DNA from 4 places in the Streptomyces sp. NPDC046379 genome. Region 3 is predicted to be linked to each of the others. Evidence: riboswitches for the same ligand, from Rfam matches in the RefSeq annotation. Region 3 holds a riboswitch; each other region holds the start of a gene.

Evidence for each region. A riboswitch is a leader RNA that binds a small molecule or an ion and turns the genes downstream of it on or off. The one in region 3 is predicted to bind cyclic di-AMP.
Region 1: linked by a shared signal. The riboswitch ahead of ACZ6KF_RS14320 (M23 family metallopeptidase) and the one ahead of ACZ6KF_RS25345 (transglycosylase family protein) in region 3 are both predicted to bind cyclic di-AMP.
Region 2: linked by a shared signal. The riboswitch ahead of ACZ6KF_RS07745 (C40 family peptidase) and the one ahead of ACZ6KF_RS25345 (transglycosylase family protein) in region 3 are both predicted to bind cyclic di-AMP.
Region 4: linked by a shared signal. The riboswitch ahead of ACZ6KF_RS31385 (transglycosylase SLT domain-containing protein) and the one ahead of ACZ6KF_RS25345 (transglycosylase family protein) in region 3 are both predicted to bind cyclic di-AMP.

Annotation. Positions count from the first base shown of each region.
Region 1 covers NZ_JBVJFP010000007.1:16,199-23,882, forward strand. Annotated here, with positions in the region: gene trmB (tRNA (guanosine(46)-N7)-methyltransferase TrmB) at 1-247, shown strand, start outside; gene ACZ6KF_RS14315 (PrsW family intramembrane metalloprotease) at 257-1,552, shown strand; gene ACZ6KF_RS14320 (M23 family metallopeptidase) at 1,637-2,686, opposite strand; cyclic di-AMP (ydaO/yuaA leader) riboswitch at 2,698-2,855, opposite strand; tRNA gene ACZ6KF_RS14325 (tRNA-Met) at 3,183-3,256, opposite strand; gene ACZ6KF_RS14330 (alginate lyase family protein) at 3,330-4,436, opposite strand; gene ACZ6KF_RS14335 (dihydrofolate reductase family protein) at 4,684-5,814, opposite strand; gene ACZ6KF_RS14340 (VOC family protein) at 5,927-6,343, opposite strand; tRNA gene ACZ6KF_RS14345 (tRNA-Lys) at 6,541-6,613, opposite strand; gene ACZ6KF_RS14350 (amino acid permease) at 6,713-7,684, opposite strand, start outside.
Region 2 covers NZ_JBVJFP010000003.1:175,432-183,115, forward strand. Annotated here, with positions in the region: gene ACZ6KF_RS07725 (ATP-binding protein) at 1-335, shown strand, start outside; gene ACZ6KF_RS07730 (response regulator transcription factor) at 332-1,051, shown strand; gene ACZ6KF_RS07735 (C40 family peptidase) at 1,115-2,170, opposite strand; gene ACZ6KF_RS07740 (hypothetical protein) at 2,407-2,760, shown strand; gene ACZ6KF_RS07745 (C40 family peptidase) at 2,795-3,991, opposite strand; cyclic di-AMP (ydaO/yuaA leader) riboswitch at 3,999-4,174, opposite strand; gene pcrA (DNA helicase PcrA) at 4,544-7,018, shown strand; gene ACZ6KF_RS07755 (M23 family metallopeptidase) at 7,100-7,684, opposite strand, start outside.
Region 3 covers NZ_JBVJFP010000015.1:137,809-145,492, reverse strand. Annotated here, with positions in the region: gene ACZ6KF_RS25355 (FtsB family cell division protein) at 1-52, opposite strand, end outside; gene eno (phosphopyruvate hydratase) at 166-1,446, opposite strand; gene ACZ6KF_RS25345 (transglycosylase family protein) at 1,884-2,624, opposite strand; cyclic di-AMP (ydaO/yuaA leader) riboswitch at 2,628-2,795, opposite strand; gene ACZ6KF_RS25340 (transglycosylase family protein) at 2,978-4,105, opposite strand; gene ACZ6KF_RS25335 (cytochrome P450 family protein) at 4,288-5,580, opposite strand; gene ACZ6KF_RS25330 (nucleoside triphosphate pyrophosphohydrolase) at 5,577-6,638, opposite strand; gene ACZ6KF_RS25325 (SurA N-terminal domain-containing protein) at 6,822-7,469, opposite strand.
Region 4 covers NZ_JBVJFP010000026.1:48,446-56,129, reverse strand. Annotated here, with positions in the region: gene ACZ6KF_RS31400 (ABC transporter ATP-binding protein) at 1-434, opposite strand, end outside; gene ACZ6KF_RS31395 (LolA family protein) at 501-1,700, opposite strand; gene ACZ6KF_RS31390 (polyprenyl synthetase family protein) at 2,045-3,055, opposite strand; cyclic di-AMP (ydaO/yuaA leader) riboswitch at 3,601-3,767, shown strand; gene ACZ6KF_RS31385 (transglycosylase SLT domain-containing protein) at 3,772-4,275, shown strand; gene ACZ6KF_RS31380 (HAD family hydrolase) at 4,311-5,195, opposite strand; gene fahA (fumarylacetoacetase) at 5,393-6,625, shown strand; gene ACZ6KF_RS31370 (M56 family metallopeptidase) at 6,828-7,684, shown strand, end outside.

The DNA.
Region 1 (7,684 bases), on a different contig from region 3:
CCTCGCCGCAGCCCGGCTGAAGCCGGGGGCGATCCTGCACTGCGCCACGGACTGGGAGCCGTACGCCGAGCAGATGCTGGAGGTGCTCACCGCGCACCCCGCGTACGAGAACACCAGCCCCGACGGCGGTTTCGCGCCACGCCCCGCCTTCCGCCCCCTCACCCGCTTCGAGGGCCAGGGCCTGGACAAGGGCCATGCCGTGAACGACCTGCTCTTCCGCCGCGTACCGCACCGGTCCTTGCCGTAAGGGGGCGCAGTGGCCACCGGTCCCCCGCACCCGACGCCCTTAGCCGCTCCGGACGGCGGCGTCCCGGCGCACGCGCCCTGGTGGCGGCGGCGCCGGCTGGGCTACGCCGCGCTGACCACGCTGCTGGCGATGTCGGGGCTGGTCATCCTCGCCCTGGTCCGCGAGGAGACCGGCACCGACGGGTTCCTGGTCGGCCTCGGACTCGCCGTCCTGCCGGTGCCGCTGCTCATAGCCGTCTTCCGCTGGCTGGACCGCGTCGATCCCGGCCCCTGGCGCAATCTGGCCTTCGCCTTCGCCTGGGGCGCCTGTGCGGCGGCGCTGATGGCGATCGTCGCCAACAGCTTCGCCGTCCGCTGGATCGCCACGGCGACCGCCGACCCGGCGAGCGCGAACACCCTAGGCGCGACGGTGATAGCGCCGGTCGTCGAGGAGACCACCAAAGCCGTCGCCGTCCTGCTGCTGTTCCTCTTCCGCCGCCGCGATCTCACCGGCATCGTCGACGGCGTCGTCCTGGCCGGGATCACCGCGACCGGCTTCGCCTTCACCGAGAACATCCTCTACCTGGGCAACGCCTTCGGCGCCGACCGGCTCAGCGGTGACGGCATCGCCACGGTCACGGCGGCGACGTTCTTCGTCCGGGTCGTCATGTCGCCCTTCGCGCATCCCCTGTTCACCGTCCTGACCGGCATCGGCTTCGGACTCGCGGCCCTCGCCGGGGAGCGGCAGCGGCTGCGCCGGATCCTGCCGCCGCTGGGCGGGCTGCTGCTCGCGATGGGCATGCACGCCCTGTGGAACGGTTCGGCGACCTTCGGCGAGTACGGCTTCTTCGCGGTGTACGGCGGTTTCATGGTGCCGGTGTTCGGCCTGCTGACGTGGCTGGTGATCTGGAGCCGGCAGCGTGCACTGCGCACGGTGCGCGAGGAACTGCCCGCCTACGCCGCGGCCGGCTGGCTCGCTCCGGCCGAGCCGTACGCGCTGGGCTCGCTGCGGGCGCGGCGGCTGGCCCGCGAGTACGCCGGCCACCATCTGGGCCGGCCGGCGGCGCGCACGGTGGCCGAGTACCAGTCCCGCGCGACCTCGCTGGCGCAGCTGCGCCGCCGGCTGCGGCAGGGAAGGGCGGGGGCGGACTTCGCCGTGCGGGAGGGTGAGCTGCTGCGGGAGCTGTGGTCCCGGCGGGAGGTCGCCCGTCCGGCGCTGGAGCACGCGGCGCGCGTCACCGCGCCGGTGGCACCGGTGGCCGTACCCCCGTGGGCGGCGGGGCCGCAGGCGTGGCACCCGGCGCAGTACAACCCGTACCGGACGTGAGGACCCACGACCGGCAGCCCTGACGTCCGGGGGGTGCCGTCAGGACCGCCGGGGATCGAAGGTGTGCCGCGTCGGCGGCGGACGTCAGGGGTTGAGGCCCTTGTCGCGCAGCCAGGCGATGGGGTCGACGGCGCCGCCGTCGCCGGTGCGCACCTCGAGGTGGAGGTGGGGGCCGGTGACGTTGCCGGTGGCGCCCACGCGCCCGATCACGTCGCCGGTGTTGACCTTCTGGCCCACGGTGACGCTGATCGACGACTGGTGGGCGTAGAGGATCTCGGTGCCGTCCTCGAGGGTGAGCACGGTCTTGTAGCCGTACGACCCGTCCCAGCCGGCCTGCGTGATGGTGCCGGTGTGGACGGCCTTGATGAGGGTGCCGGTGGGGGCGGCGAAGTCGACGCCGGTGTGGTAGCCGGACGACCACATGGCGCCGGCCTGGCCGTACGTCGAGGTGAGGGTGTACGAGGAGGTCGGCAGCGTGTACTGGCGGGCCAGCTCGGCGAGGCGCTCGGCCTCGGCCTTCTTGCGGGCCTCCTCTTCCGCTGCGGCCTTGGCGGCGGCGGCCTTGGCCTCCGCCTCCTTCTCGGCCTTGGCGGCGGCTTCGGCGGCGGCCTTCTCGGCAGCGGCGACGGCCTCCGCGGCGGCCTTGCTCTCGACCTGCTCCTGCTGCTGTTCGGCCTGGGCGATGATCCGGGCGCGCAGGGCCTCGCCGGCGTCGGTGGTGCCCAGGGCGGTGTCGGCGGTGGTGACACCGGCGCCGCTGAGCGGTGCGGCGGCGGTCTGCGCGACGGCGGTGTCGGCGGCGTCCTCGGCGTCGTCCGAGAGCAGGGAGCCGACGTTGGGCAGGTCGGGCATCGAGATCGACACCGGCGGCTTGCCGGTCTGCGCGGTGGCCATGCCGCCCGCGCCGACGGCCGCTATGACGCCGACGCCGAGAACGGTGGAGCTGCGGGCGAGTCCGCCGCCGCGCTGCTTGGCGACGCGGTGCTTGCCACGGACGGGGCGGACGGAGTCGGCGGTGGGGTTCCACTCCTCCCACGGCCCCTCGTCGGTGCGCTGTCCGCCGTAGACGACGGTGTCCTCGGAGCGCGGTGCCGGGAAGAACGGGGCTTGCGGGGCAGGCGGGTTGGACGCCACGTGGGCGTACTCCTTTCCTTCCTTCTCGCCTACCGGGTTAGCTGACGGGTTCGGAGCAGGAAGGTCTCCTACGCGCGTAAACCATCCGTGCCGATACGGCGGCCTACGCCCGATTCACCCCAAGGTGATGGTTCCCCGGTTCCCTTGCGGGATTCGGCGTGTGCGCACGGAGCCGCCTCTTGTGACGGCTGGGACGACCGCGCTGCGTTATCGGACGTTAATAGAACCGGGGCCTGAATTCCAAGCCGTTCAGCTTGATCATTAACGTTTTCGGCCGGGACGTACGGCTCACGAGCGGCGAAAACCGGGCGAGTTGACCCGGGCTCAGGTGCGGACGAGTTTATGACGGTGTCTCAGATGTTACCCGTGCACGGTCGTACGACTACCTGACGTGACCGAGGTGGGGGGCGTGCCGCGGACAGCGCGGTCGGCGCGGACAACACTCAGGGCCGGAACCCATGATCTGCTGATCAGGATTCCGGCCCTGGGCCTTCAGTAGCGGGGACAGGATTTGAACCTGCGACCTCTGGGTTATGAGCCCAGCGAGCTACCGAGCTGCTCCACCCCGCGTCGATGAATCCAGTGTACGCCATCCGCGGGAGCCCTCACGCCAGGGTTTTCGCCGACCCGGACCGCCCGCTCCTCAACCGCCGGGGTTGCCGGTGTGGGTGAGGCTCTCCCAGGCGACGAAGCGGTGGTCGGTGCCGGAAAGGGCCCCGGGCCGGGCAGCAGCGCTGCGGGCGGCCGCGGCGGGCTTGTCGAGCCGCTGTTCCAGGTGGTTGAGGACGACCGCCGGCGGCGGCCCGGCCGTCCCCCCGCACCGCCGCAGCCCCGCCGCCTGCCGGTCGAGCGTGGCCCTGAGCCGGTCCTCCACCTCGCTGTACACGTCGACGCCCTGGTGCCAGGCGGTCTCGGCGATGTGCGCGGCGGCGGCGAGCGAGGCGCCGGTCCGCCGCAGGTGCCGGCAGTCCGTGCGGGCGGCGGACCGGCCCCGCTCCAGCGGGAACTGGGCGGGGACGTGCTCGCGGAAGCGGCGGAGGGCGGCGTCGAAGGCCCGGTGGTCGTCGAGGAAGACGGCCATGCCGAGGGCGGCGTCGGCGGCGACGAGCTCCCGGTGACCGTCGTCGGCCCGGCCCGGCCGGGTGACCTCGGGCAGATGGACGGTGCGCAGCATCCCCTCGAACCGCCGCATGTACCCGGCCTCCCATCCGGCGCCCGGTGCGTGCCGCACGATCTCGGCGGCCCGCGCCCAGGTCCCGCCGGTCCACGCGGCCTGCAGCGCGGCGTCGCCCCCGGTGTGCCGGCGCAGCCTCTCCGACCACGCGTCCATGATCTCGATCGCCTTTTCGGCGTGCTGCCGCTTGCCGGTGACGCCGTACAGGAGCGCCTGCGTGTAGGCGGCGATCGCGTCCTTTCGCTCGGCGGCGCAGCCGCGCCCGGCCCTGCCGCCGGGGCAGTGGACGGTCCTCACCGGCCGCGCCCGGTGCCGGTACGACCCGTACGGGCTGTCCCGCATGTCGAGGTAGGCCTTCAGCCACGGCTGCCGTCCGGCGGTGACGTTCTCGCGTACGACGTCCAGCTGCCGGGCGTTGACCAGCACGCCGGGGTGGGTGAACCCGGCGTCGGCGGGCAGCGCGCGCACCATGGTCCGTCCCCCGGCGTCCATGACCCCGCACGCCCCGACCAGCCCGCCGGCCAGCGCCGCCGCGAGCCCCGCGCCGGCCACGCCCAGGACCACCCGCCTGCTCACAACCCTCGTGCCCCTCGTGGCTCTCACAGCCCTCGTGGCTCTCATGGCCCTCATGCGCGCCGCCTCCGCGTCCGTCCTGCCGTGCTGCTTCACCCAGGGGCAGCGTGACCCGGCGCGCGGCGGGGCGCAGCGGATGTTGGGCCGATGGGCGGTCCGCCGGACGGGGAGCGGGCAGCGCACCGGCCGGACGGGAGGGCGCGCCCCGCCCGCTCCACCGCTGCTCCGCACCACCGGCGACGGACACTCCTCACCCCGCCAGGTGACGGTTGGGCGCCTTGGCCCGCTCCTCCAGTTCCGGCAGGACGACGACGTCGGCGCCGGCCGCGGCGAGCAGTCCGCTGCCGTCCGCGCCGGTGACGAAGGTGTCCGGCTCCCGCCAGGCGGTCACCACCCGGCGGACACCCGCGTCCAGAATCAGCCGGGCGCAGGGGCGCGGCCGGGAGGCGCGTCGGGCGCACGGCTCCAGGCTGCTGTACACCGTGGCTCCGGCGAGCCGCGGATCGTCCGGGGCGATCTTCGCGAGCGCCGCCTCCTCCGCGTGGACGACCGGGTCCCCGCCCTCGCGCGAGTGCCCGCGGGCCAGTTCGGCGCCGTCCGCCGCGACGACCACGGCCCCCACGCTGAACGCCGTGCGCGAGGGCGGGCACCGCTCCGCCAGCTCGCAGGCGAGCGCCAGCCAGCGCCGGTCGGCGGCCGACGGCAGCTGCCCGGCGCCGGGTGCGGTGGGCTCGTAGCGCATGAGGACGACGTCCTCGATGGCCCGCGTCTCCACGAGCCGCAGCCGTCCGCCCTGGTAGGGGCCGGGTCCGAAGAGCCGGGGGGCGTCCGGCTGCCCGACGAGCAACGGGGCCAGTACCAGCTGGAGTTCGTCGGCGAGCCCGGCCCGCAGCAGTTGCGTGTGGACGACGCCGCCCCCCTCGACCATCAGCCGCCCAACGCCGCGTTCTTCGTGCAGGTGCCGCAGCACGGCCCGCCAGTCGAGGGCGTCCCCGATGGCGACGACGTCCGCGGCGATCCGGGCGGCGCGCAGTCGCTCGGCGCCGGAGGCGGTCGTGTAGACGACCTTCTCCCCGCCGGTGTGCCAGAAGTCGGCGCCGGGGTCGAGGTCGCCGGAGCCGCTGACGGTCGCCTTGAGCGGGTACGCGGGCTTGCCGGCCGCCACCCTCGCCGCCCGCCGCTCGGGGGAGTTGACCAGCAGCCGCGGGTTGTCGGCCCGGATGGTGCCGGCGCCGACGAGGACGGCGTCGACGGACGCCCGTACCTCGTCGACCCGGTCGAAGTCGGCCCGGCCGGACAGCATCAGGCGGTCGGGGCCGGTGTCGTCCAGGTAGCCGTCGAGGGAGACGGCGGCGGAGAGCAGGACGTGGGGAAGGGGCATCGGCGTATCCACCCGGGGAGCAGGAACGGACAGGACTCGCCCTCAGTCTGACCGTCCCGGCCTCGCACCTGCCGCCGTCCCCCGTCTCGCCCTTGCGGCCGCCTTCGCCGCCTCAGCCCTCCTCCGGCTCCGCGATGTCGACCATCCACTGCACCCCGAACCGGTCCGTGCACATCCCGAAGACGTCGCCCCACATCTGCTTCTCCAGCGGCACGGTGACGGTGCCGTCGGCGGAGAGCTTCTCCCAGTAGCCGCGCAGCTCGGCGTCGTCGTCGCCGCTGACGCTCACCGCGTGGTCGGTGCCGGGCGTGTAGGGCATCCCGGGCGGGTTGTCGGCGCCCATCAGGGTGAAGCCGGCGGGCGTCTCCAGCATGCCGTGCATGATCTTCTCGGCGTCGGGGCCCTCCCCCTGGCCCATCTCGCCGAAGGTGCTGAGCCGGAGCGTGCCGCCGAAGACCTCCTTGTAGAACTCCAGCGCCTGCCGGGCGTCGCCGTCGAAGCTGATGTAGGGGTTGAGACGCGATGCCATGATGCCCTCCTGAAACCGCCCCGAATCGGGACGAAACAGCCGAACGATCCGGATACGCGGAGACTAACGCCCCCCACTGACAACGGCCTGCCGGGCGGGCTCAGGGCCTGGTGAGGGACACCGCACGGCATCGCGGGAACGTCCAACGCAGCAGCGCCCCGGCCTGTTCGTGAACCAGGCCGGGGCGCTGTGAGGTGTAGGCCCTGTGGGACTCGAACCCACAACCAATGGATTAAAAGTCCACTGCTCTGCCAATTGAGCTAAGGGCCCAGGCGATGTTGCCTCCCCGAGCATAGCCGGACGACGCCCTGTCGCCGATCGGGTATCGGACAACGCGCTGTCTCCGCGTCGGCGGCAGGGCGTCGGGGGTCACGGGTCGGCCGGTTCCGGGGCCGTGACGCGGGGTCCGGCGTGGGCGCGGGCGCGGGGGTGGTCGGGGTTGAGGAACCAGTGGCGCGCCGAGGCCAGCCACCAGGTCGCGGCGAAGCCGAGGACGACCAGGACGGCGACGGGGGCGTAGTTGAAGGTCTCCGGGGTGACCGGGGAGACCTGCGGCAGCATGAACAGGACCGTGATCACGCCGACCCAGGCCACCGCCACCACGCCGATCGCCCGGGACCAGCGGCCCAGGTGCCAGGGGCCCCGTTCGAAGGCGTCGCCCTTGCGCAGGCGCAGCAGGGTGGGGATGACGTAGGCGATGTAGAGGCCGATCACGGCGATCGAGGTGACGGCCGCGTAGGCGGTGACGTTGATCAGGTACGGCAGGCCGAGCGCGAGGGCGCCGCCCGCGGCGAGCCACACCGCGGCCACGGGCGTTCTGGTGCGGGGGCTGACCGTGTGCCAGACGTGGGAGAAGGGCAGTGCGCCGTCGCGGGAGAAGGCGTAGATCATGCGGCTGTTGGCCGTCACCGACGCCATCCCGCAGAACAGCTGCGCGCCGATCACGACGAGCAGCAGCAGCTTGCCCGCGGTGGCGCCGAGGGCGTCGAGGAGGATCTGGGCGGGCGGGGCGCCGGTCGCGGAGGTGCGGGCGCCCTCGTAGGACTGGATGGCGAAGGTGAAGCCGAGCAGCAGCACGAAGCCCGCGATCCAGGACGTCCAGATGGAGCGGACGATGCCCTTCGGGCCGGCCGTGGAGGCGTCGCGGGTCTCCTCGGTCATGTGCGCGGAGGCGTCGTACCCGGTGAAGGTGTACTGCGCCATCAGGAGGCCGAGGGCGACGACGTAGGCGCTGCTGCCCCAGCCCGTGTTGTTGACGAACTCGCCGAAGACGAACGACGCGGACCGGTGCTCGTCCGGCACGAAGGTCAGCGCGCCGACGATCACCGCGACGCCGAGCAC
Region 2 (7,684 bases), on a different contig from region 3:
TCGAGGTCGTCGTGGTCGGGGACTGCCCGCTCGACGAGAAGATCGGCGCACAGATGCAGGCCGCGCGCGAGGCGATGGTGAACGCCGCCAAGTACGGTGGCGAGGGCGGTGCCGTGCAGGTCTACGCCGAGGTGGAGGGGAAGCGAGTGTTCGTGTCCGTCCGGGACCGCGGTCCCGGCTTCGACCTGGACTCCATACCCGCGGACCGCATGGGCGTCAGGGAATCGATCATCGGCCGCATGGAGCGCAACGGCGGCACGGCCCGGCTGCGGGCGGTGCCGGACGGCGGCACGGAGGTCGAGCTGGAGATGGAGAGGGCGGAGAAGACGTCATGAGCGACGCGACCGAGGCGAGCGGCAACGGCACGGCGGCACCGGGGGAGACGGCCGGACGGCATGTGCGCGTGGTCCTCGTCGACGACCACCGCATGTTCCGCACGGGGGTGCAGGCCGAGATCGGCCAGACCGCGCAGACCGGCGTCGAGGTCGTCGGCGAGGCCGCGGACGTCGACCAGGCGGTCACGGTCATCACCGCCACCCGCCCCGAGGTGGTCCTCCTCGACGTCCACCTCCCCGGCGGCGGCGGAGTCGAGGTGCTGCGCCGCTGCGCGCCGCTCATGGCCGACGCCCGGCAGCCCGTCCGTTTCCTCGCCCTGTCCGTCTCGGACGCCGCGGAGGACGTGATCGGCGTGATCCGCGGAGGGGCCCGCGGATACGTGACCAAGACGATCACCGGGACCGACCTGGTCGACTCGATCTTCCGCGTCCAGGAGGGCGACGCCGTCTTCTCCCCCCGCCTCGCCGGCTTCGTCCTCGACGCCTTCGCCTCGACGGACGCGCCCCCGGTGGACGAGGACCTCGACCGCCTCACCCAGCGCGAGCGCGAGGTGCTGCGCCTGATCGCCCGCGGCTACGCCTACAAGGAGATCGCCAAGCAGCTGTTCATCTCCGTGAAGACGGTCGAGTCCCATGTCTCGGCGGTCCTGCGCAAGCTCCAGCTGTCCAACCGCCACGAGCTGACCCGGTGGGCCACGGCGCGGCGCCTGGTGTGAGCGACCGGCTCCCCGACGGACCGGCCGGCCCGCCCCGTGCCGACCGGAGCCCTGCACCGGCCCTCACACCACCCGGGTGGCTCCCGCGAACGGCATCGAGTCGAGCGGGGCCACCCGGACCGTGGAAGACGGGTTCGGGGCGTGGATCATCCGGCCGTTGCCGATGTAGAGGCCCACATGGGTGATGCCGGAGTAGAAGAACACGAGGTCGCCGGGGGCCAGTTCCGCACGGGAGACACGGCGGCCCGTGCCGATCTGGGCGTAGGTCGTGCGGGGCAGGGAGACGCCGGCGGCGGCGTACGCCGCCTGGACCAGGCCCGAGCAGTCGAAGGCGTTGGGGCCCGTCGCGCCCCAGACATAAAGGCTGCCCAGCTTCTGCAGGGCGTAGGCGATGGCGGCCCCGGCGCGGGAGCCGGGGGCGACGGACACGGCGGGCGGAGGCGCCGGCGCGGTGCCCGGCGCGGTGCTCGACGCCCGGGAGCCTTGCGGCGCCGCCAAGCGGGCCCGTTCCTCCTCGGTCAGCCTGGACAGCAGACGCTTCGCCGCCGCCAGCTTCCCGGTGATCGTCTCCTTGTGGCGGCGCAGCTCCGACTGACGGGACGTCAAGGAGTCCAGCTCGACGCGGGCGGCCCCGCGCAGCTGCTCGAGTTCGCGGATCTGCCGACGGACGCGGCTCACCGCACCCGCCCGGCGGTCGCCCGCGCGTTCGGCGAGGGCGGCGCCGGTGAGGTAACCGGCGGGGTCCTCGGACAGGGCCAGCCGGACCACCGGATCGAGCCCGCCGACGCGGTACTGGGCGGCGGCGTACGAACCGAGCGCCTCCCGCTCCGTGGCCAGCCGCGCCTCCCTGCGGGCCGCCTCGTCCCGCATCGACCGCAGCCGCGCCTGCGCCGCCCGGACCTCCTCGCGCGCGCCGTTGTACTTCTCCGTGGCGGCCTCCGCCTCCCGGTACAGCCGGTGCACCTCCGCCCTGACCTGTCCCGGCGACGGCTCCGGCTGCGCGTGCCCGGTCCCGCTCAACCCCGTCGCGCCCGCCGCGCCCGCGAGGGCGATGGTGGCCGCGGTACGGGTCCTGGTCCCGGCGGCCGGTCGTTGCCGGGGCTTGCGGTGCGCTGCCACGTGAACTGCACGTCCCTTCCTACGGATGATCACCTGCGGGAGGACGCTAGGGCGGAGCAGGTCACGGCGGGGTCACGTTGTACGGAAGTGGCAGGAGGGGGGCCGTCGCTGTCGGTATGCGATCGGGATCCGGTTACGGAACCGTCTGTTTCGGCACGCAGCGCGACCGGGAGAGGCCCGTGCGGTCGCCGGGCCGGTGCGGGCCACGCGCCCGCGGCTCACTAGGCTCCGGCCCCATGGACGTACTCATCAACGTTTTCGTCGGCCTGCACATCATCGGCATCGCCTCCCTCCTCGGCGGCTTCCTCACCCAGATGAAGGCGGTGGGCGAGGGCACCGCGCGATTCGTCCCCGCGATGCTGCACGGCGCCCTGACCATGCTGGTCACCGGCGTCATCCTGGTCGGCCTCAACCAGGCCGACGACAACACCGTCAACAACGTCAAGATCGGCGTGAAGCTCGCCGTGCTGATCGTCATCCTCGGCCTCGTCTACGTGAAGCGCGACGAGGAGAAGGTCGACAAGGGCCTGTTCGGACTGGTGGGCCTGCTCACCGTGGCGAACATCTTCATCGCCGTCCTCTGGACCTGAAAGCCGGCCCCGGAGAGGCAGGAGAGCACCGGCGTCAGGCGGGCCGCACCACGCTGTGGATCGACGACTCGCCGTCGTAGTACACCGACTCCTCCCGGACATAGGCGCCGGGCTTCGGGGCGTGGATCATCATGCCGTCGCCGATGTAGAGGCCGACGTGCGTGACGTCGTCGTAGAAGAAGACCAGGTCGCCCGGCCGCGCGCTGGACAGCGGCACCGTCGTCCCCGCGTTGACCTGGTCGTACGTGGTGCGCGGCAGGGTGACCCCGGCGGCCTTCCACGCGGCCTGGGTCAGGCCCGAGCAGTCGTAGGAGCCGGGGCCGGTGGCGCCCCAGACGTACGGCTTGCCGATCTGGGCGCGGGCGAAGGCGAGCGCCCTGTCCGCCTTGGCGGCGTACGTCGAGTCGGCCGGCGGCGGCGCGGGCGCCTCGCCCGACCCGGTGTCCGTGGAGCCGTCGGCCGACTCCTGCTCGGCCGCGGCCGCCGCCTCCGCCTCCTGGCGGCGCTGCTCCTCGGCCCGAGCCTCCGCGGCGGCCTGCTGCCGGGCCAGCTCCGCCGCCTTGCGCTCGGCCTCCTCCTGCTTGCGCTTCTCGATCGCCGCCAGCCGCGCCTTCTCCTCGGCGGTCAGCTCGGAGAGCAGCTCCCGCGCGTCGGACAGCTTCTTCTGGACGGTCGCCTTGGCCGTCCTCAGCTCGGTCTGCGACTCGGTGAGCGTCCGGAGGCTCTCGGTGGCCTCCTGGCGCTTGCGCATCGTCCGGGACTGCTCGGTGAAGTAGTCGTCGACGGCGTCCTTCTGCCGGCTGGTCAGCCGGTTCATCAGCTGGGTCCGGTCGAAGTAGTCCTGTGGCGAGTCCGCGAGCAGGAAGGTCGCGGTGGACGGCGCGGCGGCACCGGTGCGGTACTGGGCGGCGGCGTACGCGCCCAGCTCCTCGCGCGCCTCGTTGAGCTGCTGCGTGCGCCGGGCGACGTCGTCCAGCAGCGTGTCGACCTGCTTGCGCTGCTTGGCCGTCCGCTCCTTGGCCGCGTTGTACTTCTCGGTCGCCGACTCGGCCTGGCGGTACAGCGCGTCGACCTTCTTCTCGACCTCTTCGAGGCTCGGCCGGTCGCCGGCCGGGGTTGCCTGGGCGGTCTGGGAGAGCAGCGCCACGGAGGTGAGGGCGGCCGTGGCCAGGGCGGGGGTACGTATGCCGGCCAGCGGGCCGACCGGGCGCGACTTGCGGTGCGACGCCAAGGGAGGCGACTCCTTCCATGGGCCGCCTACCGGGTTAGCTGTCGGGTTCGGGCGGTGTCGCTCGGAAGGTTTGCCCTACGGCCCGCCTCCCGTGCGGGAGTCGTGCCGATTCACCCCAGAGTTCGGTTGGGTCCCCGGCTCCGGTCGGCCACGCGGGCACACCGGACTCGGCGGAGGCCACGCGGCCCGGCGACGTTCGCCGGTGGGGGTCGTGCGGCCTGCCCGGCACCGTAGCCAACTCGTGTGCCGCCTGTGAAGGTTCGTGGGTGATATGCCCGATACATTTTCGTGACCTTGCGGCGGGGGGTCGCGGTTCGTGTCGGGGGGTGTTCGATGCGTGCTCGGGGAAGGGCTCGGGGCAGTGTCCGGGTGGGTGGTGCGCCGGGCGTGTGCGCAGCTCGAGGCGAGCGCACGGGGTGAGGCGGCGGGCGCCGCGAGAGGGTGCGCGGTTGTGATTCCGGACACCCGCGGCGGGGCGGGGGCCCGCCGGGGCCGGGGATGTTCCCGGGACGGCCACGGGTTGTCAGTGCCGCCCCCTAGACTCGGAGAGCGATGAGCAGCCTCTTTGACGACAGCTTCCTGGCGGACCTCCAGGCCCCTCGGGCCCACGGGGAACACCCGCCGCCGCCCGAGGACGATCACGTTCCGGAGCCGATTCCGGACGATCTGTTCGGCGGGAAGTTCGACGTGCCGCCGGACCGGGAGGCGTACTACCGCGACGGCGCCCCGCGCCCCGCCCTGGACGCCGCCGCGCTCCTGGAAGGGCTGAACGACAACCAGCGCGCCGCCGTCGTCCACTCCGGCACGCCCCTGCTCATCGTGGCCGGCGCGGGCTCCGGCAAAACCCGCGTGCTCACCCACCGCATCGCCCACCTGCTCGCCGAGCGGGGCGTCCACCCCGGCCAGATCCTCGCCATCACCTTCACCAACAAGGCCGCCGGCGAGATGAAGGAGCGCGTAGAGCAGCTCGTCGGCCCGCGTGCGAACGCCATGTGGGTGATGACGTTCCACAGCGCCTGCGTGCGCATCCTGCGCCGCGAGTCCAAGCGGCTCGGCTTCACCTCGTCGTTCTCGATCTACGACGCCGCCGACTCCAAGCGCCTGATGGCCCTGGTCTGCCGTGATCTCGATCTCGACCCCAAGAAGTTCCCGCCCAAGTCCTTCAGCGCCAAGATCAGCAACCTCAAGAACGAGCTGATCGACGAGGAGGACTTCGCCGCCCAGGCCACCGACGGGTTCGAGAAGACCCTCGCCCAGGCCTACGCCCTCTACCAGTCGCGGCTGCGCGAGGCGAACGCCCTCGACTTCGACGACCTGATCATGACGACGGTCAACCTGCTGCGCGCCTTCCCGGACGTCGCCGAGCACTACCGCCGCCGCTTCCGGCACGTCCTCGTCGACGAGTACCAGGACACCAACCACGCCCAGTACGCCCTCGTCCGGGAGCTGGTCGGCACCTCCGAGCACCCGGTGGACGTCCCGCCCGGCGCGGACGACGTGCCCCCCGCCGAACTGTGCGTCGTCGGCGACGCCGACCAGTCGATCTACGCCTTCCGCGGCGCGACGATCCGCAACATCCTCCAGTTCGAGGAGGACTACCCGAACGCGACGACGATCCTGCTGGAGCAGAACTACCGCTCCACCCAGACGATCCTCTCCGCCGCCAACGCGGTCATCGAGCGCAACGAGTCCCGCCGCCCCAAGAACCTGTGGACCAATGCGGGCGCGGGCGCGCGCATCACCGGCTACGTCGCCGACACCGAGCACGACGAGGCCCAGTTCGTCGCCGACGAGATAGACCGCCTCACCGACGCCGGCGAGGCCAGGGCGGGCGACGTCGCCGTCTTCTACCGGACCAACGCCCAGTCCCGTGTCTTCGAAGAGGTGTTCATCCGCGTCGGCCTGCCCTACAAGGTCGTCGGCGGCGTCCGCTTCTACGAGCGCAAGGAGGTCCGGGACGTCCTGGCCTACCTGCGCGTCCTCGCCAACCCCGAGGACTCGGTGCCGCTGCGCCGTATCCTCAACGTCCCCAAGCGCGGCATCGGCGAGCGCGCCGAGGCGATGATCGACGCCCTCTCCCAGCGCGAGAAGATCAGCTTCCCGCAGGCGCTGAAGCGCGTCGACGAGGCGTACGGCATGGCGGCGCGCTCCACCAACGCCGTCAAGCGGTTCAACACGCTGATGGAGGACCTCCGCACGATCGTGGAGTCCGGCGCGGGACCGGCCACCGTTCTGGAAGCCGTACTCGAACGCACCGGCTACCTCGCCGAGTTGCAGGCCTCCACCGACCCGCAGGACGAGACCCGCATCGAGAACCTCCAGGAACTGGCCGCCGTCGCCCTGGAGTTCGAGCAGGAGCGCGGCGAGGGCGAGTCGGTCGCGCTGTCCGACTTCCTGGAGCAGGTCGCCCTGGTCGCCGACTCCGACCAGATCCCCGACGAGGAGGACGGCGACGGCGTCATCACACTGATGACCCTGCACACCGCCAAGGGCCTGGAGTTCCCGGTCGTCTTCCTCACCGGCATGGAGGACGGCGTCTTCCCGCACATGCGCGCCCTCGGCCAGACCAAGGAACTGGAGGAGGAGCGGCGGCTGGCGTACGTCGGCATCACGCGCGCACGGGAACGGCTCTATCTGACCCGGTCGACGATGCGCAGCGCCTGGGGGCAGCCGCAGTACAACCCGCCCTCCCGCTTCCTGGAGGAGATCCCCGCCGCCTACGTGGACTGGAAGCGTACGGGCGCCGTCGCGGCCCCGGCCGGTCCTGTCTCCGGGGTGGCGGCCTCGCTGTCGTCGTCCCGCTCGCGCTCGTCCGCCGCCGGGGCGTCCGGCTTCGCCACGCGCCGGGCCGCCGAGCAGCCGGCCGTCGGACTGGCGGTGGGCGACCGGGTCACGCACGACCAGTTCGGCCTCGGCACGGTGGTCGGCGTCAAGGGCACGGGCGCGAACGCCGAGGCGACCATCGACTTCGGCGACGCCAAGCCGAAGCGGCTGCTGCTGAGATACGCGCCGGTCGAGAAGCTGTGACCGCCCGGCCGCCGGTCCGAACCGGCGGCCGGGCGGACGCCGGCAGCGGGAACTACGAGAAGGGCGGGCCGGGGGGCGTGGTTACGACGGCTCCAGGCCGTGGCTGCGCAGCCAGGCCAGCGGGTCGACCGCCGAGCCGCCGCCGGGGCGCACCTCGAAGTGCAGGTGCGGGCCGGTGGAGTTGCCGGAGTTGCCGGAGTACGCGATCGGGTCGCCGGCCTTGACGGTGGTGCCGGGGGCGACCCGGTAGCTGGAGAGGTGGCAGTACCACGTCTCCGTGCCGTCCATCGCCGTCACGATCATCATGTTGCCGTACGCGCTGTTGTACTCGGTGCGCACGGTGCCGTCGGTCGCGGCCATCACCGTCGAGCCGTAGGCGACCGGGAAGTCGATGCCGGTGTGCACGGACATCCAGTTGATGCCGGCCTGGCCGAAATAGGCGCTGAGTCCGTGCTGCGCGACCGGCAGGGCGTACTTGGGGCGCAGCCGCTCCTTGCGGGCGGCCTCCGCCGCCGCCTTCCGCTGCTCGGCCTCCTGCTGCGCCTTGAGGTCGATGCGCTCCTGCGTCCGGCTGGCCCGGTCGGCGAAGTCGTCCGCCTCGGCGCTGAGGCTCTCCAGCTGGGTGTCGAGCCGGCTGTTGGCGGTGGACGGTTTCACCGGCGGCGC
Region 3 (7,684 bases):
GCAGCTTGAGCCTGGTCGTGGTGGAGAACCGGTCCCGGTCCTTCACGGCCATGTCCCCGCCTCACCTTCACACACGCGCGTACGTCCCCGCACACGGTACGGGACCGAGTACGGGGACGTACGGACGACGCTGCCTCTACGGCCGGATCAGCCGGGTCGGCCGGGTCAGCCCTTGAAGCGCGGGAACGCGCTGCGGCCGGCGTACACCGCGGCGTCGTCGAGGATCTCCTCGATGCGCAGCAGCTGGTTGTACTTGGCGACGCGCTCGGAGCGGGCCGGGGCGCCGGTCTTGATCTGGCCGCAGTTGGTGGCCACGGCGAGGTCGGCGATGGTGACGTCCTCGGTCTCGCCGGAGCGGTGGGACATCATGCACTTGAAGCCGTTGCGCTGGGCCAGCTCGACGGCGTCCAGGGTCTCGGTCAGCGAGCCGATCTGGTTGACCTTCACCAGCAGGGCGTTGGCGGCGCCCTCCTCGATGCCGCGGGCCAGACGCTCCGGGTTGGTGACGAACAGGTCGTCGCCGACGAGCTGGACCTTGTCACCGAGCTTCTCGGTGATGGTCTTCCAGCCCTCCCAGTCGTCCTCGAACAGCGGGTCCTCGATGGAGACCAGCGGGTACGCCTCGACCAGCTCGGCGTAGTACTCGGTCATCTCGGCGGCGGAGCGCGCCTTGCCCTCGAAGGTGTACGTGCCGTCCTTGTAGAACTCGGACGCGGCGACGTCGAGCGCCAGGGCGATCTGCTCGCCGGGGGTGTAGCCGGCTTCCTTGATGGCCTCGAGGATGAGGTCGAGGGCCTCGCGGTTGGAGCCGAGGTTCGGGGCGAAGCCGCCCTCGTCGCCGAGGCCGGTGGCCAGGCCCTTGCCCTTCAGCACCTTCTTGAGGGTGTGGTAGACCTCGGTGCCCCAGCGCAGCGCCTCGGAGAAGGACTCCGCGCCGATCGGGGCGATCATGAACTCCTGGATGTCCACGTTGGAGTCGGCGTGCGAGCCGCCGTTCAGGATGTTCATCATCGGAACGGGCAGCAGGTGCGCGTTCGGGCCGCCCAGGTAGCGGAACAGCGGCAGGTCGCTGGCCTCGGAGGCGGCGTGCGCGACGGCGAGCGAGACGCCGAGGATGGCGTTGGCGCCGAGGGAGCCCTTGTTGTCGGTGGCGTCCAGGTCGAACATCGCCTGGTCGATCAGGCGCTGCTCGGTGGCGTCGTAGCCGACCAGCTCGGGGCCGATCTGCTCGATGACGGCCAGCACGGCCTTCTCGACGCCCTTGCCCTGGTAGCGGTTCGGGTCGCCGTCGCGGAGCTCGATGGCCTCGAAGGCGCCGGTGGAGGCGCCGGACGGAACGGCGGCACGACCCGTGCTGCCGTCGTCGAGGCCGACCTCGACCTCGACCGTGGGGTTGCCTCGGGAGTCCAGGATTTCCCGGGCTACGACGACGTCGATGGACGGCACGAGCATCTCCTTCTTCAATGTGACGCGGCTTCGCAGGGCCGCGGTGGCTCTGCGAGACGAGCCTAACCGGCTCCGGGCGATCGGCCAGCCGGTCGACCACCCCGTGGACGGAACCGAGAGTAAATTGTTTCCGAACGGAACAAAAAGTCCCGCGCACGGTTGCGTGCACGCCTGGCCGAAAAAAGCCCCGCCCCGGCGCGTACGGGGGAGAACGCGCCGGGGCGGGGAGCCCGCGGGGACGGGGGGAACCCTCACGGGGGTCTGGGGGCGGGGGTCCTGGGGGACCGGGGTGCTGGGGCCTGTGGCCGTCAGCCCGGGGGCCCGGGGGCTTTCAGGATGACGGCGTCGGTCGGCGCGTGCTGTGAGTGCGCTCCGCGCCGCCTGTCACTTCAGCCCTTCGGCGCCCGCCGTCACTTCGCGACCCTCGCCGCCGGCCGTCACTTGAGGTGCAGCTGCTGGCCCGGGTAGATGACGTCCGCGTCCTCGACGATGTCCTTGTTCAGCTTGAACAGCTTCGCCCAGCCGCCCTTGACGTCGTGCTCCGCGGCGATCTCGCTGAGGGTGTCGCCCTCGACGACCTTGTACTCGCCGTCGCCCTTCTTGACCTTCTTGCCGGTCGGGGTGGTGACGGTCTTCTTGGCGGCCGGGCGGTCGGCGGAACGGGAGGCCGGCTGCTGCTCCGTCTCGCGGGCCGGGGCGGTGGCCTCGGAGGAGCCGGTGTCGGCCGAGCCCGTCGCGTTCGAACCGGTGGAGCTGCCGGCGTCGCCGGAGGTGCCGGCCGAGCCGCCGTTGTAGGCGGAGTTCGACAGGCCGGTGCCGCAGTGCGGCCAGGCGCCCTTGCCCTGGCCGGCCAGCACCTTCTCGGCGATGGCGATCTGCTGCTCCTTGGTGGCCTGGTCGGCGGTGGCGGCGTACTGCGTGCCACCGAAGGCGGCCCAGGTGGAGGCCGAGAACTGCAGGCCGCCGTAGTAGCCGTTGCCGGTGTTGATGGACCAGTTGCCGCCGGACTCGCACTGGGCGACGGCGTCCCACTCGGAGGCGGTGGCGGCGGAGGCGGTGCCGGACGCCATCAGCGGAGCGGCGACGGCGGCGCCGGTCACGCCGGCGATGGCGATGGCGCGAGTGGAGCGCTGGAGGGCGGTCGGACGACGGTGCTTGCCCTTGCCGGAAAACAGCATGGTTGATCCCCTCACCGACGCCTGCGAGGTGAGCTGTCGGGTTCGGGCCGGTTGAGTTGCCCGGCCGCGTCCCTCACGGGACGCGGCTTCACCCCTAGCCGCCCCGGGCTCAACTGCCCGGAACGGCGCCTACCTTGGGTCCCCCGCTCCTGCCTACGGCGCTTGACGCGACGACTGTTCCCGGACGGCCGCTGGCAGGATTCGGCGTTGCGGCTACCGGGGCCCGCATTGGCGAGCGGTCACGACCGTAGACACGCGATCGGCGGAATTTCAAAGACGATCAGGGCTTCTGAGACTCATCCCACACTGATTCCAAAACGGACAATCAGCCCGAACCGTGACGTGAACTCCCGCTACTTTTCGACCGTTTCGACCCCGACATCCAGGGTCTGACCGGGAAGGATGAGGTCCGGGTCGGCGCCGACGGCGTCCTTGTTCTCCGAGTAGAGCGCGGACCATCCGCCGTCGACCTCAAGAGAGTCGGCGATGCCCCAGAGGCTGTCGCCCTCGCGCACCGTGTACGACCCGCCGGCGGCCGCCCGCTCCGCCGACCCGCCCCGCGAGGCGTGCCGCCCCGTGGAGCCGGAGGCCCCGGCCTCGCGGTCGTCGAGGACGTCCTCCTGCGCGCTGGAGCCGCGATGACGGCCGGTTCCCGAGCCCGCGTCGGCGATGCCGGTGTCGATGAGACTGGAAGAGCCGACACTTTCGGGGGTTTTGGCAAGAGTGTCGGAGTCTGCAGATTCCGACACATCCGTGCCCCTGTCGGGTGATTCGGGTGCAGAGGGGGAAGTGGAGACGGAGGCGGAGGGTGCGCCCGTCTCCCGGCCGGCCCCGGCTCCGGTTCCGGTCTCGGACGCCGTCGCCCGACCCGAATCCGTCGATTCAGTTCCAGGGGATTCATCGGATTCGCCGGATCGGTCGGATTCGGCCGACTTCCCCGCGCCCGCCGATTCGGTCGGGCTCGTGCTCGACTTCGCACCCGACTTCCCGCCCACTGAGGCGGAAGAACCGGAGGAGTTGGACAATCCGGGCGGGTTGAGGACGCCGTCCGGCGTGCTCGACGCCGCGTCGCCGGCCACCCCCGTGTCGACGCCCGCCTCACTGTCGTCCTGGTTGAGACCGACGAGGATGCCGCAACTGGCCCACGCCTCGGCGCCCCGGTCCGCGAGCAGCCGTTCGGCGACGGCTATCTGCTGGGAACGGCTGGCCTGATCCGGTCGCGACGCGTAGGTGAGACCGCCGTACGCCTCCCAGTCCTCCTGCGACAGGTTCAGGCCGCCGTAGTACCCGTTGCCGGTGTCGGCGCTCCAGGAACCGCCGCTCTCGCACTCCGCGACCTTGTCCCACGTCGCACCGCTCGCCGCACTGGCGCCGGTCGCGCCGAGCAGGGGGATGGCGATGGCGGAGCCGGTCACGCCGGCCGCGACGACGAGTGCCGGGGCCTGGCGGGGGCGACGGTGACGACCGTTCCCGGAGAGCATGCGGGGACCTTTCCCGAGACAGCAGTGACCCGCGCGGCGGGTGATGCGCCGCCGCCACGTTGATGGGTGAACGTATCGGCAGACGATCACTTGTCACAAGTTCATGCCGCGCAGATCACGTGAAGATCACAGATGTGAAGGGCTGTCATGTTTGGTTTGGGACACGGGTGTGGAAGAGTCCGCTATGCACGACCTTGCTCGGGCGTGAACTCCACCGGCAGCGTGCGCAGTCCGCGCATGATGAGTCCACCCCGCCAGCGCAGCTCTGCCGGGTCGACGCCGAGCCGCAGGTCGGGGAGGCGGGTCAGCAGCGTGGCCAGCGCTGTCCGGCCCTCCAGCCGGGCGAGCGGCGCGCCGAGGCAGTAGTGGATGCCGTGTCCGTAACCGAGGTGCTGGTTGTCGCGCCGGGCGAGGTCGAGCGTGTCGGGGTCGGTGAACCGCTCCGGGTCCCGGTCCGCCGCCGCGAGGACGACGAGCACCGGGTCGCCGGGCGCGATGTCCTGGCCGCCGATCGTCAGAGGCTCGGTCGCGAAACGCCAGGTGGCCAGCTCCACCGGCCCGTCGTAGCGCAGCAGTTCCTCGACTCCGGTGGCCAGCAGGTCGCGTTCTCCCGCCGCGAGGGAGTGCTGGAGGCGGGCGCGCTGCACGGGGTGGGTGAGCAGCGCGTACATGCCGTTGCCGATGAGGTTGACGGTGGTCTCGAACCCGGCGAACAGCAGGATGAACGCCATCGCCGCCGCCTCGTTCTCGGTGAGGTGCTCACCGTGGTCCCAGGCGCGGATCAGGCCGGAGATGAGGTCCTCGCCGGGCGCCGGCTCCGCGGGCAGGGACTCGCGCTTGCGGTGGATGAGCTCGGCGAGGTAGCCGCGCATCTTCTTCACCGACCGCGCGACACCGCCCCGCGGCCCGCCCCCGTGACGGATCATCATGCCCGCCCAGTCCCGGAAGTCGTCCTGGTCCTCGGGCGGTACGCCGAGCATGTCGCAGATGGCGTAGATGGGCAGCGGGAAGGCGAACTCGTGGATGAGGTCCGCGCTCCCCGTGCGGGCGAACCCGTCGATGAGCCGGTCGGTCAGTTCCTGCACGCGCGGCGCGAACTCCGCGACGCGGCTCGGGGTGAACGCCTTGGACACCAGCCGCCGCAACCGGGTGTGGTCCGGCGGGTCGATGTTGAGCAGATGGGTCATCAGCTCGGCCTTGCGCTCACCGGGGATGCCGGTCTTGCCCTTCGCGTGCGCGGGCTCGTCGTGGTGGGCCGGGTTCTTGGACAACCGCTGGTCGGCCAGCGCCTGCCTCGCGTCGGCGTACCGGGTGACCAGCCATGCCTCGACCCCGCTGGGCAGCCGCGTCCGGTGCACCGGCGCGTGCTCGCGCAGCCAGGCGTACGCCGGGTAGGGGTCGGTCGCGAACTCCCAGGTGAAGAGTTCGGGCGCGGGTGGGGCGGCGTGCTGACGGGAATGCGGCTGGTTGGTCACCCGTCGACGTTATCCGGCCGCTGAGACTCCTTTCCGGGCTCCTCGGCCGCCGTGCTCACCGCGGCCTCCGTCTCCCTGATCGCGTCCCGGTACGCGCGTGCCGCCGCGCGCAGCGCCGTCTCCGGATCCACGCCCTCCGCCTCGGCCCGTGCCGCCAGCGCCAGCAGCTCGTAGCCGATCCCCTCGTCCTTCGGCAGCGGCACGTCGAGGCCCGCGGTACGCGCCCGGGACGCGAGCTTGGCCGCGAGGGCGAGGCCGGGCTGGTGCAGAGGTATGCCCTCGGTCACCGACGTGCGCCGCTTCTCCTGGGCCTTGGTGCGCAGCCAGTGCTCTCTGACCTCCTCGGGGGTGGAGGCCGTCGCGTCGCCGAAGACGTGCGGGTGGCGGTGGATGAGCTTGGCGACGATGGTGCCCGCCACGTCGTCGATGGAGAAGGGGGCGTCCTGGTCCTCCTCGGCTATCCGGGCGTGGAAGACGACCTGGAGCAGGACGTCGCCCAGTTCTTCCCGGAGTTCGTCCCGGTCGCCGTCCTCGATCGCCTCGATCAGCTCGTACATCTCCTCGATGCCGTGCTTCACGAGCCCCTGGTGGGTCTGGCGGGACGACCAGGGGCACTCGGCGCGGATGCGGTCCATGACCTGGACGAGGTCGAGGAGGCGGGCGCCGGGCAGGTCGTAGGAGGCGGGGAGCAGCTCCAGCTCCGGCATGCGCACGCGTCCGCCGCCGGCCAGCCGGGCCAGTCCGTCCGTCAGCCCGGGTTCGCCCTCGCCGGTGGCGACGACCACGACCGTGCGCCCGTCGGCGCACGCGTCGACCAGTTCCTCGGCGGTCGGGGCCGCCTCGGCGACGGCTATCCCGGCCTCCCGCAGATAGGGCAGCTGCGGGTGCGCCCCGTCGGCGCAGAGCACCTGGTCGGCGGCGTGCAGGGCCTGCCACGCGGGCCAGGAGAGCAGCCCGGGGGCGACGCGGTGGCTGGTGGTGAGCAGGACGATACGTCCGGGCGCGGAACGGGGGTCGGGACCGGTGTCCGGGGTGCCTTCGAAGCTGGTTGCGTTCACGATCCGAACGTAACCCACCACGGCGAGGCGCTCGCGAGTTGTCCACAGCGACCACTGCGATCATCGGATGAACAGCCTGGCACGCCACCGAACCCCGCGACCGCCTGCACGTCGGCCGCCCGGCCGGCGGCCGGCCCGCAGTACCCGCCGCCTACGCCTCCGCCCGCAGCCGTACCGCCGCGCCTACGCCGGCTGCTCCGGCGGTGCCTCCGCCGTCACCTCGCGCACCCACGGCGTCTTGGCGTCCACCCGGCTGCTCTTCTCCACGTCCCAGGTGCCGTAACGCGGGTTGAGGTCCACGTCGAGCTTCTTGGATGCCTCGGACAGGGCCTTCCAGAATGCCGGCTGGCCGGTGTCGGTGCCCAGGTGCCGGGCGAGCTTCTGCGCCTCCAGCTGCAGGCGCAGGTTCTCGTCCAGGCGCTCCGGAGGCACCCCGTACTGCTGGAGCCAGGTCGTCTCCAGGCCCTTGGCGCCGCCCGCCTGCTGTTCGAGGCCGGCGCGCATCTGCTGGACCTCCTTGCGGCTGACCGTGATGCCCGCGTCCCGGGCGGCGCGGTGCAGCACCTGGTCCAGGACCATGCTGTGGAGGGTGTCGCGGGCGAGGGTGCCGGTCCTGGCGACGATCTGCGCGTACTGCGTCTCGTCGCCCACCGCCGCCCGCTGCGCCTCGCGCACCTCGTCGACCCGGTTCTCGAGTTGCGCCACGGTGATCCGCCGGCCGTCGACCACGGCCGCGGCACCGGGGTGCGCGTCGTTGCCGCAGGCGGTCAGCAGCGGGGCCGCGGCGATCGCGGCGGACAGGAGGAGCGCGGTGCGACGGCGGCGGTGCAAGGGGAACCTCCCGAGGAGATTGTGCGACGGTGCACAAAGTCTTGCGGTGATCGATGGTAGGCAGCGGCCGGGCTTTGGCCAACCCATTCGACCAACGATTCACCGCGACTTCAGGCACCCACGGCTCACGCACCCGCACCACGGGCTCCCCGCGCGGTCGGCAGCCGCACCCCAGGCGCCCTCGCGCGGCAGGCGCCCGCGCCGCAGGCGCCCGC
Region 4 (7,684 bases), on a different contig from region 3:
GCCGTGCCCGACGTGGGTTCGATCAGGCCCATCAGCATACGGATGGTCGTGGTCTTGCCGGAGCCGTTGGGACCGAGGAAGCCGAAGACGCTGCCCGCCGGGACGGTCAGGTCGAGACCGTCGACGGCGAGCTGTCCGCCGCGGAAGCGCTTGGTGAGCGCCCGGGTGTGGATCACGGCCCCCTCCGGACCCGGCTCCGTGACGGACGAATCCGCCCCCGCGGCGTCCGGGCCCGCAGGGGTGACGGAAGCATCCGCCCCCGCGGCGGACGAGCCCGGACTTTGCTCCGTGAGCGACGAGCCGGGCCCTGCGGCGGAGCGGCCCGGACCCGTGACGGACCGGCCCCTCACCGCGGCGGACCCGTCCGCCCCCATGGCGGGCCCGTCCGCCCCGGTGGCGGACGGGTGCGGCCCCGCGGCGGACGGTTCGTCCATCGGCTCCCTCGTTTCGTCGTACGACACGCCGTGCGCGCGTACGACCCCCCGTACGCGCGTACGGTCCTACTGCCCCGCGTCGGCCGCCTTCACCAGCGCGTCCTTGGTGACCGCGCCGACGTAGACGGTGCCGTCCTCGGTGATCAGGGCGTTGATCAGCCGGGTCTTGAAGACGGTGCCCGAGCCGAAGTCGCCGCTCACCCGGTCGCCGAAGGAGCCGAGGAAGCCGCCCAGTTCGCCGCCCGCGGCCTCGGTGGGAACCCCGCCCTCGGCACCGGTGTCGAGAACCGCGACGGCGTTCCAGCCCTCGCCGACGACCTCGGCGCCCTGGAAGCCCTTGGCCAGGTCCTCCTCGGACTTGCCCGCGTGGGCCGGGGCCTCCACGCTGTCGTCCTCGGTCACCTTCGCACCCTTGGGCGGGGTGAAGTCGAAGGTGGACGCGGCCGGCTCGGCGAAGCTGACCTGCGTGAAGCCGGCGTCCACCACAGCGGCGCCGCCACTCGCGGGGGTGAGCGTGAACTTCAGCGGGAGGCCGGTCTCCGCGTCGACGGCGATGCTGATGGCCCCCACGGTGGAGCCGGTCTGCTTGGGCTCGATGAGCAGCTTGTAGGCGTCCCGGCCCGCGACCTGGGCGGTGCCGTCGACGGTCACGGACGTGGTGTCGTCGACCGCCTTCAGGGCCTCCTCGGCGAGGTCCTGGGGCGTGGCGGGCGCCTGCTTCTCGTGCTTGCCGCCGTGCTCGTCGGCGGTGGCGTGGTAGACCTCGTTGGACGCGCTGTCGTAGCCCCAGACGTCCTTGCCGTTGTGGATCAGGCTGTACTCGGCGGCGTCCTCCAGCAGGGACACCTTGTGCCGGTCCGGGCCGTCGGCGGCGACGCGCAGGGTGTGGGAGCCGGACGCCAGCTCGGTGAGCCTGGCCGCCGGGTCCGCCGAGGAGCCCTCGCCGTCGGCGCCGGCCGCGCCGGAGAGCATGCTGCTCTCCAGGCCGCCCAGGTCGGGCAGGCCGAGGTCGGTGCTGATCCTCACGGTGCCGGACAGCTGCTGGACGTCCGACGCGGCGATCTTCTCGATCAGTTCCTCGGCGGTGATCTTCGGCAGGTCCGGGCTGCCGGAGTCGGCTATCGCCGGAACCAGTCCGATGGTTCCCGCGGCGATGCCGATCACCGCGGCGGGCACGCCGTACCGCGCGGCCCTGCGTCGTCGCGCCGCGCGCAGGTCGTCGTCCTCCGCGGCGGTGGTGCTGTCGTCGGATGCGTACGGTGCCATGTGTGCCTTACCTCCGTCGTCGGCGGCGGCCGCCCGTCGTACAGGTGCTCGCACTTGTCCACCCCGAGCCGCCATTCTCACCCGAATCGGTGAGGAGTGGTGTCCTTCAGTGCATCCATCTGACCAAATACGGCAAGGAAAATCGTCAGACCGCAGAGCCAACTCCGTGTACTCCTGCGGTATGACGGGACAGGGCGGTTTCTCCCCCGCCCCGTAGGGGTGGGGTGCGACGGGCAGTCAACAGACCCGTGGGGCCGCGCCGCGACGGCCGACCGACCGGACCCCTGAAGCTGCGATACGACAGCCGGCCGACCGGACCCGTGGGGCCGCGCCGCGACGGGCGGCTAACCGGCGCGGTGGACCACCGCGTCGCACATCTCCTCCAGCGCCGCCTTGGCGTCGCACTCCCGCAGCGGGGCGAGCGCCGCGCGTGCGGCCTCGACGTAGCGGATGGTGTCGCGCCGGGCGTGTTCCAGCGCGGGGTGGCGGCGGAAGGCGGCGAGCGCCTCGGCGTGCCGGTCGTCGTCGGTGAGGTCGGAGTCGAGCAGTTCGCACAGGGCGAGGTCCTCGGGGAGCCCGAGCCGGGCCGCCCGCTCGCGCAGCCGGAGCACCGGCAGCGTGGCGATGCCCTCGCGCAGGTCGGTGCCGGGCGTCTTGCCGGACTCGTGGGAGTCGGAGGCGATGTCCAGCACGTCGTCGGCGAGCTGGAAGGCGACGCCGAGGCGCTCGCCGTACTGGGTGAGGACGTCCACGACCGACTCGTCGGCGCCGGACATCATCGCGCCGAAGCGGCAGGCGACGGCGACCAGGGAGCCCGTCTTGCCGGACAGCACGTCCAGGTAGTGCTCGACCGGGTCGCGGCCGTCCGACGGTCCGGCCGTCTCCAGGATCTGCCCCGTGACCAGCCGCTCGAACGCCTCCGCCTGGACTCGCACCGCCTCCGGTCCGAGGTCGGCCAGGATGTGCGACGCGCGCGCGAAGAGGAAGTCGCCGGTGAGCACCGCGACCGAGTTGCCGAAACGGGTGTTCGCGCTGGGCACCCCGCGCCGCACGTCCGCCTCGTCCATCACGTCGTCGTGGTACAGCGTCGCGAGGTGCGTCAGCTCCACGACCACTGCGGAGGGCACCACGCCGGGCGCGTAGGGGTCGCCGAACTGCGCGGCGAGCATCACCAGCAGCGGACGGAACCGCTTCCCGCCGGCCCGCACCAGGTGCTGCGCGGCATCGGTGATGAAGGGGACCTCGCTCTTGGTGGCCTCGAGCAGTCCCTCCTCGACAGCCGTCAATCCGGCGTGGACATCGGCTTCCAGAGCCTGGTCCCGCACGCTCAGCCCGAACGGCCCGACGACGGTCACGAGGGGTCTCCTGTCTGCTGGTGTCTACTGGGGATTACACGGTTTGTCGATACGTCGCTGCCTTCACTCAAGTCAGCGTATCCGGTCACGTTTCGATCACCGCCAGCGCCCGGCGTTACGGCTCGGCCGGTATCGGATCATGACTGGCGGGTTTCTGACCACCCAGCGGGGATTATTTCGCACCGTTTCGTCCGGTTTTGCACTCTCCCTGAATCGCCGCGACACCCGCCCCCGCCCACTCCGGCAAGCCCACTCCCGCCGCGACGATTTGATAACCCCTTAGCCGCATTTGCCCGTTTTGCCTGACTTGCACGCGACCGTGAGGTCACTCACGTCCCCGTACCCGCGGAATTCACCTGCGCAACACGCGACACCCCTTGAACCGCAGGCCAGTTGACCTCCCTGGCGACAAAGGATCAAGTGCGCCAAACCCGCCGGACAGAGATCAAATCGCCCGTGGTGTGACTCCGCCGCTTGTTCCCGACATGTTCCCTCGCATACGTTCCCGGCCTGTCGGGCGGACGCCGAGTCCTGCCACCGCCCGCACACCACCAACGACCACTCGCACGGCAGGAGCGGGGGACCCAGGTAAGTCGCCGGGCCGGCACGACGCCGGACCGGCTCGGGGTGAAGCCGCGCGTTCCGGCGCGCGGCCGGGCACCTCCCAGCCCGAACCCGACAGCTCACCTCGCAGGCGACGGAGAGGACATTTCGACATGCCCGCAAGCCGTCAGCACAGCCGTGCCCTGACCGCCCGCACCGCCCGCCGCCTCGCCCGCAAGCTCGCCGTCGCCGGCACCGGCGCGGCCGTGCTCGCCCTGCCGCTCGTCGGCGCGAGCGGCGCCTCGGCGGCCCCGGCGGCCGCCCCGGCCGCGACGACCGCCGCCACCGCCGCGTACACCAACAACCTCGACGGCTGGATCCGCCAGTCGCTCGCGATCATGGCCCAGCACGGCATTCCCGGCACCTACAACGGCATCCACCGCAATGTCATGCGCGAGTCGTCCGGCAACCCGTGGGCGATCAACAACTGGGACTCCAACGCCGCCAAGGGCACGCCCTCCAAGGGCCTGCTCCAAGTGATCGACCCGACCTTCGCCGCCTACCACGTGCCCGGCACCGCCTACGACCCGTACAACCCGGTCTCCAACATCACCGCCGCCTGCAACTACGCGGCCGACCGCTACGGCTCGATCGACAACGTGTTCGGCGCCTACTGAGCCCGCCCCCCTCTCAGGGCCCGCGCCCCGTCCCCTCACGGGGTCCCCGCCCACAGACGTTCGAGGACGACGGCCACGCCGTCGTCCTCGTTCGACGTGGTGACCTCGTCGGCGACCGCCTTCAGCTCGGGGTGGGCGTTGGCCATGGCGACGCCGTGCGCGGCCCAGTCGAACATGGGGATGTCGTTGGGCATGTCCCCGAAGGCGATGGTCTGCGCGGGGCGTGCGTCGAGGTGCTGGGCCGCGATCGCCAGGCCGGTCGCCTTGGTCACGCCGCACGGCTGCATCTCCACCGTTCCCGGCCCGGACATGGTGACGGTCGCGAGCGAGCCGACCGCCGCCCTGGCCACCGTCGCCAGCTCGTCGTCCGTCAGGCCGGGGTGGCGCAGCAGCACCTTGCTGATCGGCTCGCTCCACAGGTCGGCGCGCCGGCCGACCCGTACGGCGGGCAGCGTGGGGTGCGGCATCCGGTAACCCGGCTCGATGAGGGTCAGCCCGTCCACGCCGTCCTGGTCGACGGCGGCGTACACCTCCCCCAGCTCGGCCTCGATCTTGCCGAGCGCGGTCTCCGCCAGTTCCCGGTCCAGGGTGACCGACCACAGCAGGCGGTCCGCCCCGGCGTCGTACACCTGCGCGCCCTGCCCGCACACCGCGATCCCCCTGTTCCCGAGTCGCTCCAGCAGCGGGCGCACCCGGGGCGCCGGGCGGCCGGTCACCACGAGGTGGCGGGCGCCTGCCCCCACGGCCCGCCCGAGGGCGGCGAGGGTCCGGTCGGAGACCGTGTCGTCGCCGCGCAGCAGCGTGCCGTCCAGATCGGTGGCGATGAGCGAGTACGCGCCGGGGTCCGCCGAGGGGGCGGTGTGCGGCGCGGGGGCGGAGTGCGCGGCGGGTGCGGTGGTGCGCGCGAGGGGTGCGGCCATGATCAGAGAATACGGACATCCGGCCGGGTCCGTTCACCACCCCGTTCACCGTCTCCGACGTCAACCGGCCCTGGTTCCGGGTGCCTTCACGACACGGCGGAACGGGCCCGCGGGGGACGCTGCCCAAGAGGGCCGCCCCGGCCGTAACGTGTGCGGCGACTACCCGGTCCGCGCGTACGAAAGTGAGGCAGCACCCCATGCCCCCCTTCGATCTCCCCGAGGGCGACCCCTTCGGCCCGCACAACCTTCCGTACGGCGTCTTCTCGCTCACCGACGCCACGGGCTCCCCCGAGTCCGCCGAGCGCCGGGTCGGCGTCCGCCTCGGCGATCACGTCCTCGACGCGGGCGCGGCGGCTCTGGCGCTCGGTTCCCCGTACGCCGACCTGCTCGCCCGGCCGACCCTGAACCCGCTGCTCGCGGCCGGCCGCACCGCCTGGTCGGACGTGCGGCGCGCGCTGACCGCCTGGGTGACGGTGCCCTCCCACCGCGAGACCGTCGCCCCCCTGCTGCACCCCCTGTCCTCGGTGACCCTGCATCTGCCCTTCGAGGTCGCGGACTACGTCGACTTCTACGCCTCCGAGAACCACGCCCGCAACGTCGGCCGGATGTTCCGCCCCGACGCCGCCGACTCGCTCACCCCCAACTGGAAGCATCTGCCGATCGGTTACCACGGCCGCTCCGGCACGGTCGTCGTCTCCGGCACCGACGTCGTCCGCCCCGCCGGCCAGCGCAAGGCCCCGTCCGACGCGGCGCCCGTGTTCGGCCCGTCCGTCCGGCTGGACATCGAGGCGGAGGTCGGCTTCGTCGTCGGGACGCCCTCCCCGATGGGCACGCCGGTGCCGCTGTCGGCCTTCCGCGAGCACGTCTTCGGCCTGTGCCTCCTCAACGACTGGAGCGCACGGGACATCCAGGCCTGGGAGTACGTCCCCCTCGGCCCGTTCCTCGGCAAGTCCTTCGCCACCTCCGTGTCGGCGTGGATCACCCCGCTGGACGCGCTGGACGCGGCGCGCGTGGCCCCGCCGCGGCGGACGCACCCCCTGCTGCCGTACCTGGACGACGGCGACGAGGAGCCCGGCGGCTACGACCTGCGGATCTCGGTCGCCGTGAACGGCCACGTCGTTTCGGAACCCCCGTTCTCCACCATGTACTGGACCGCGGCCCAGCAGCTCGCCCACATGACCGTCAACGGCGCCTCCCTGCGCACCGGCGACCTCTACGGCTCCGGCACGGTCAGCGGGCCCGAGGAGCGTCAGCGCGGCTCGCTGCTGGAGCTGACCTGGAACGGGCGGGACCCGCTCGAACTCCCCGACGGCAGGCGGACCTTCCTGGAGGACGGCGACGTCGTCACCCTCACGGCCTGGGCCCCGGGGGCGGACGGCGCCCGCGTGGGCCTCGGGGAGGTGACGGGGCGCGTCGTCGCGGCCGGCTGAACCTCGCGGGCGCTCCACGGGGTTGGGCGGCGCCGCCCGGGACGAGGTGGCGCCGCACCCCTGACTCCGGCGGCCCGTCGCCGTCATACTGGCGGCGTACGGTGCACGCCGGAGCGTCGCGCGCGGCGCCGCACCGCCTCGTCGCGCGCACCGCCCCGCACCGCAGCCGCCCCACTCCCGACCAGGATCCGGAGCCCGTGGCATGACCGTCTGCCTGCTCCTGCTGAGCCTCCTCGCCCTGACGGCCGCCGTACCGGCCCCCCGCGCCCTGACCCGGGCCGCGTGGACCGAACGCGAACCCGTGGTCGGGCTGTGGGTGTGGCAGTGCCTGGTCGCCACCGTCCTGCTGTGCTGCCTGGCCGCGCTCGTCCTGGGCGCGGCGGCCCTCTTCCAGACCGTGCGCGACCATGTCTTCGCGCCCGCGCCGCCCGCCGTCACCGCCGCCTACGACCTGTCCGCCGCCCCGGCCTGGGCCGCTGCCCTCACCCTGCTGCTGGCCTGCGGCGCCGCCTGGACGACGGCGATGCTCACCCGCGAGCTGGCCGAGGCCCGCCGCCGCCGCGGCCGGGCCCGCGCGCACCTGCGGGAACGCGCCCCCGACCTGCCCGCCGGCCTGCCGGCCTCCCGCGGCCCGCTGCTCGTGCTGGAGGACGAGTACCCGGACGCCTGGTGGATGCCCGGCCACCCTTCCCAACTGGTCGTCACCACCGGGGCGCTGCACCGCCTCACCGACCACCAGCTGGACGCGGTCCTCACCCATGAGCGCGGCCACGCCCGCGCCCGCCACGACTGGCTGCTGCATCTGTCCACCGCCCTCGCCACCGGCTTCCCCCGGGTCCCGCTCTTCGCCCACTTCTGCGACCAGACGCGCCGGCTGGTCGAACTCGCCGCCGACGACACGGCCTCCCGCCGCTGCGGCCACCTGACCACCGCGTTGGCCCTGATCGAGCTGAACCAGCACCGGGGCGTGCTGTCCTGCGCCTCCAGCCGCCGGCTGCTGGGCGAACGTGTGGACCGCCTGCTGGCCCCGCCGCCCCGGCTGGACCGGCGGCACCGCGC